DNA from 2 places in the Paenibacillus sp. JNUCC32 genome. Region 1 is predicted to be linked to the other one. Evidence: riboswitches for the same ligand, from Rfam matches in the RefSeq annotation. Region 1 holds a riboswitch; the other holds the start of a gene.

Region 1 (3,119 bases):
ACTGAAGGATTTCGGGAAGCGCGTCATCAGCCGTATCATGCCGCTGCCGACAGGGATGAATCCGGATTCGCTTGCTGCCGTCATTTATGACGAAGCGGCGGGGACTTTCCAGTTTGTACCGGCCGTAAGGACGACATGGAACGGTAAAGCGGCGATCGAAGTCAAGCATGCCGGAAACGGCGTTTATGCGCTGCTGCAATACAAGAAGACGTTTGCGGATCTTGACGGCCACTGGGCGCAATCGGAAATCGAGTCCATGGCTTCCAAGCTGCTCGTGAACGGAGTCAACGCGGACTCCTATGCACCGGGCAAGGCGATCACGCGAGCTGAATTTACGGCCATGCTCGTCCGTGCGATGGGTCTCAGCCCGGTCATCGAGAGCGGTGCATTCAAGGATGTTCAGGATCATTCCGCGTATGCCGGCGAGATTGGCGCAGCCTCGCGCTACGGCTTGATCGAGGGCGGCAACGGCGGTGCCTTCTCGCCGAATGCCAGCATGACCCGAGCGGAAATGGCTGTAATGATCACCCGGGCCATGGAGGCGGTGAATCCGGCAGACCTATCCAACCAGGGTGCGAATGCCGTGGCCGGATTCAAGGATCAGGCATCCATTCCGGTTTGGGCGGCTGCCCATGTGGCCAGTCTTACTAAGCAAGGCATCGTACAGGGTGACAACCAAGGCAATTTCGGAGCACTCGATTCGGTCACACGTGCGCAAGCAGCACTCGTACTGAAGCGTACTTTGACAGCGTTGAAGTTTATGAACTGATCGAAGCAGGATAGCATTTCATGATTAGACCGTCCTTAAGGTGGATTGAAACCTTGAGGGCGGTCTTTTTGCATACTCAGGCAGATGGCAACCGGTTAAAGCGAAGCGATCAGGCATCCGATACATTTATTAAGGGATGGATATAACGACCTGATAACGATCTGATAAGGATCTGATAAGGATGGAGTTCATGCGCATTGAATCTGAATATACATATTGGAAGCAAAGTATTGCTGAGTGAGACGAAGGAATCGGAGGAAACAGTTGCGGAAAGTGCTTCTCGACTGTTATCTAAGTCTTATGGGGGCGGAATGAGCCTTAATACCGAGGAAGCGCTGGAGCTATTCGAGATAAACCGTGAAGATGGTAAAAAATCATGCTGGTAACAAATTGATACTTGCTGTATAATTCTCAGTAAGTATTGGATGAACGTGAGATTTTTCATTGTATTCAAGTCTAATTTCGTTTATTTTGAAAATAGATGTATTTACATGAAAGGATTCATGTTATAATTTCAATATAACAACTAAGTTTATAGGAATTATCGGTTAATTAGTGATTAAGGCATTACAAAATAAAACATGAATATGGATCTTCGGGGTAAGGTGAAATTCCTGACCGGCGGTGATGGTTCGTTCCTTCGCGAACGAACCCAAGCCCGCGACTCTCTGCGTTCTGTATCCAACATGAATGCAGCGACTGACTTGGTGCAATTCCAAGGCCGACGGTAAAGTCCGGATGGGAGAAGATCAAAGATGAGTTTGCCGTGAATGCGAATATTCCATTTTGGCGCAGGCTTATTTGATCAGCCCCCGTATACGTCGGCCATGCCGATGACGGGGGCTTTCTGCTAGTAAGACCTCCGTATTCAAGACAGGAGAGGGCAAGATGAGTAATATGAATACCGGGATCAAGGTGAAACCTTATGGTTCCGACACACAGGCAAGTCGACGTTTTAAAGGAGGGTTCTGGCTCGTTGTTTTGGGGGCCGCCCTGTGGGGCGTTGACCCGTTATTTCGGGTCATTCTGCTCAAGAATCTGACTTCGGCTCAGATCGTTTTGCTCGAACATATCATTATTTCCTTGATTGCGATTCCTGTATTGTGGAAGAACCGGGAGGAACTTAAGAGCCTGGGCTGGAATCATGTCGGCGCACTGCTGTTTATATCCTGGGGCGGTTCGGCATTGGCTACCGTATTGTTCACGATGGGGCTGTCGAGCGGCAATCTGAATGCCGTCCTGCTGCTGCAGAAGCTGCAGCCGCTGTTTGCCATCATTCTGGCCAGCCTGCTTCTGAAAGAGAAGCTTCCGCGCCATTTCGGGATCCTGCTTATCATCGCTTTGGCAGGCACGTATTTACTCACCTTCGGCTTAACCCTGCCGATCGGCCATTGGAACGAGTTTGTTCAAGTCGGCAGCCTCCTGTCCTTAGGCGCAGCAGCCTTATGGGGCGGCTCAACGGTCATGGGACGCTTGATGGTAGGCAAACTGAAGTATGAGACGGTAACCTCGCTTCGTTTCGTGCTCGCGCTGCCGCTCCTGACCGTCATTACTTGGAGCGAAGGGGCAGCTTGGAATATGCCGGCATGGGGCACAGGCGCCTTTGCCTTGGTATCGCTGAACCTGATCGGGCAGGCACTGCTGCCGGGTCTGCTGAGCTTGCTGGTGTACTATAAAGGGCTGACCACGACCAAAGCCTCTGTCGCAACGCTGGCTGAATTGAGTTTTCCCATGGTGGGCGTGCTCATCAACTGGATTGTATTCCAGCAAATCGTGACAGGGCCTCAGCTCCTAGGATTCCTGCTGATTTGGATCGTGCTGTTCATCATATCGAGACAGCAATCCGAGGCTTCTCCGCAATTGCAATAAAATCATACGTTTGTAGAAAAAGCCGATCCGATGGGGTCGGCTTTTTTTGCCGTTACTCCAAGCAAAGCTACTCCAATCCGTTTGCATGGCGAAACGATTATTTTTTCAAAAGATGTGTAGGGTTTCCGGAATTAAAGGTGTCTTATATAGTAGCACGGGATTTGTGGCTTGGTTCTACCAACAGAGATGATTATATAAGAGGGGGAGGATCCCATGGAGGATCAGACATTGCTGGATGGGCTAGCGAGGAAAGATCCGCGATGTTTTGAAACATTGGTTGACCGCTATTCACGCTACATAGCCGCGGTGGTTGCTAAGGTGGCAGGAGGGCGGTTTAATTCCTTCGATGTGGAGGAGATCACCGGGGACGTGCTGGTCAAGCTGTGGACAGACGGGACAAAAATCATGCTGCGCGGAGATAGTCTCAAGCCTTATCTGGCGATAGCCGCGCGTAATCATACCTTGAATGCATTGCGAAAGA
Region 2 (3,119 bases), 940 kb from region 1:
TCTGCTTCCTGCGCCTTCCGAACCGTAATGCAGCAGGTGATCTACATATTTCCCTAAAATGTCGCATTCGATATTAATCGTGTCGCCCGCTTTTTTATAAGCGAGCACCGTCTCCGCCAGCGTATGGGGAATGATGGACACCGTAAAGGAGGAATCCGTCGTTTTGACAACGGTCAAGCTGATTCCATCCAGCGTGACCGAGCCTTTCGGAATGATATATTTGAATACGTCCCCATTCGCGGGCGAAATCTCGTATACCACTGCATTCTGATCGGACTTTACGCTCCGAATGACGCCGATGCCATCCACGTGTCCCTGAACGATATGGCCTCCGAATCTCCCTCCGGCTGCCATCGCCCGTTCCAAATTAACCTTCCCGCCCGGCTGCAGCTCCTTGAGATTCGTGTTTCTATAGGTTTCCGGCATAACGTCAACCGTAAATACGCCCTTGTCGATCGCTGTAGCCGTCAAGCAGACGCCATTTACGGATACGCTGTCGCCCAGCTTCAGATCGTCCATAATCCGGTTAGCGGAAATGCTCAGCAGCATGGCCTCCCCTTGGCGCCCGATACGCCGCATCTCGCCGATCTCCTCGACCAATCCAGTAAACACAGGCTTCCCTCCTTTCTCGCTTATTTCCAGACCGGAATGCCGGTGACGTAGATATTGTCGCCCAGTCTTTCGGTCTCAAGTCCTGTCAGCGAAATCGCTTGGTTCATCTGTTCATAACCGCTGAACATGTAATTTCCCGGCGCATCATACCCGCCGATGATTTTGGGGGCGATAAACTGGATGAGCCGGTCCACCAGCTTCTGCTCCAGCATCGAGCCATTAAGCGTACCGCCGCCTTCCAGCAATATCGAGGCGACCCCCTTTTGTCCCAGTTGCAGCAGCGCTCCCTTTAGATCCACCCGCGGTCCAGGTCCGCAGGGGATGACCTGAGCACCAAGCTCTTCCAACTCGGACCGCTTCGTAACATCCGCCTGCTCCGTCGTCAAGATCCAGGTGGGCGCCAATCCGTCTGACACGACATGGCTGTCGAGCGGTATCCTCAGGCTCGAATCCACGATGATCCTGACCGGGTGGAGCCCCTCAACGCCAAGCCGAGTCGTCAGGCTCGGGTTATCCGCGATAACCGTAGACACGCCGACCATGATGCCTTGATGGCGATGGCGCAGCGTATGCACAAGCTCCCGGGATTTTTCATTGGAGATCCACTTGCTGTCCCCGGTTTTCGATGCGATCTTGCCGTCCAGCGTGCTCGCCGTCTTTAACGTCACGAAGGGCCGGCCCGTCGTAATGAATTTAATAAAGGCTTCGTTCAGGCGAAGAGCGCGATCTTTAAGGATACCCGTTTCAACCTCGATTCCCGCTGCGCGCAGCATCTGAATCCCTCTGCCCGCCACGAGGGGATTCGGGTCCTCGCAGGCCACAACCACCCGCCGAACGCCCTCGGCGATAAGCCTCTCGCTGCAAGGCGGCGTAGCGCCGTAGTGACTGCAGGGCTCCAATGTCACGTACACGGTACTGCCTGCCGCTTTCGGCCCGGCCATATTCAGGGCATGAACCTCGGCATGCGGCGTTCCGCGTTCCAAATGCGTGCCCACCCCAGCGAGAGCGCCGTCCTTAACGACGACGCAGCCGACTACCGGGTTGATCCCGGTTTGGCCCTGCGCACGTTCAGCCAGATCCAGCGCAAGTGACATATAGAATTCATCGTTGACGATATCCATGCTAAACATGCCCCTTTCCCAACGTTCATACAAAAAAGCCCGGCCAAAGATTCCGAAGAATCCTTAACAGGGCTTGATGGAAGTTAATCATTGACACGATAAATAACCGTCATGAATGCAGATTTCGCGTATAACAAGCGACCCAAATCCGTAACAGGCGACACCAAAAAAACGCCGTCACAGCTTTGAATCGCATGTGAAAACCTGCACATAACGCATGTCACGCTGTGCGCAAAGACACAATAACATGTGCTGCTTATGTGTCTCTCACTCCTTCTCCCATCCAGACTATACTGTCGGTCCCGGATTTGCACCAGGTCCACCGCATACGATGTGTAACGTCACATTCATATCCGGGTCACGGACTAAGACGCAGCACTCTGCTTCGATAAGCTCAATAACTGCGTTCATCACCGCCGGTAGGGAATTTCACCCTGCCCCGAAGGATTAAACCTATGAAATTGTTTGATCTTATGAAGAATCTTATCACCCCCTTTTGAAAATTGCAAGAAAAATCAACTAACTTTTTTAAAGCACATAACTTTAATGCTGTCATTAGCATGGACTTTTGAAGGAGAATGCTTCCCGAAGGGAGAACAGTTAAGTAGGGTAGCAAGGAGATAAGTAGCAGTTGAAAAGGAGCGAGCCACGATGAAAACTTCGCTGGACATTATCGTCCGTCCCACGGAGATCGACGTCAACGGACATGTAAACAATGCAAAATACCTCGAATACCTGGAGTGGGGTCGGGAGGAATGGTACGAAGCGGGAGATCTGCGGTATGATGTGCTGAAACGGCTCGGGGTCCAGACCGTCACCGTCAATATTAATATCAATTACCGCAAGGAGTGCGGCCAAGGCGAACGGCTGACCGTCGTGACGGAACCCGAATCCATGGGCCGCACGAGTTACGTCATGGCCCAGCGGATATACAACGAACAGCATGAGCTTTGCGCGGATGCCATCGTTACCAGCGTGGCGATGGATGTAACCTCACGTAAAAGCCGGCCCGTCCCCGAAGAACTCCGCCGATTGTTCCCAGCCCCTGCGTAATCCGCCCTTTGCCGCGGCCATAAAAAACAGGCTCACCTCTGAGGGTGAGCCTGTTTTTGCATGAAGCTGAATGTATTATGCTTCGTACACTTCTACTTTTTCCATTTTGTCGCGGCCTTTGAATGCATCCACATACTCCATGCCTTCAACGACTTTGCCAAATACGGTATGTTGTCCGTCCAAATGAGGCTGCGGCTCGTAGCACACGTAGAACTGACTTCCGCCGGTGTTCCGGCCGGCATGCGCCATGGCCAAGCTTCCGCGCTCGTGCTTGTTAGGATTGATCTCGCAATTAATGGTATAACCCGGTCCGCCGGTCCCCGTTCCCTGCGG

What was found. A riboswitch is a leader RNA that binds a small molecule or an ion and turns the genes downstream of it on or off. The one in region 1 is predicted to bind FMN.
Region 2: linked by a shared signal. The riboswitch ahead of ribD (bifunctional diaminohydroxyphosphoribosylaminopyrimidine deaminase/5-amino-6-(5-phosphoribosylamino)uracil reductase RibD) and the one ahead of JNUCC32_RS18870 (DMT family transporter) in region 1 are both predicted to bind FMN.

Annotation. Positions count from the first base shown of each region.
Region 1 covers NZ_CP062260.1:4,189,906-4,193,024, reverse strand. Annotated here, with positions in the region: gene JNUCC32_RS18875 (choice-of-anchor I family protein) at 1-769, shown strand, start outside; FMN riboswitch at 1,357-1,523, shown strand; gene JNUCC32_RS18870 (DMT family transporter) at 1,658-2,638, shown strand; gene JNUCC32_RS18865 (RNA polymerase sigma factor) at 2,852-3,119, shown strand, end outside.
Region 2 covers NZ_CP062260.1:3,254,111-3,257,229, forward strand. Annotated here, with positions in the region: gene ribE (riboflavin synthase) at 1-612, opposite strand, end outside; gene ribD (bifunctional diaminohydroxyphosphoribosylaminopyrimidine deaminase/5-amino-6-(5-phosphoribosylamino)uracil reductase RibD) at 633-1,733, opposite strand; FMN riboswitch at 2,001-2,184, opposite strand; gene JNUCC32_RS14615 (acyl-CoA thioesterase) at 2,385-2,786, shown strand; gene JNUCC32_RS14620 (peptidylprolyl isomerase) at 2,862-3,119, opposite strand, start outside.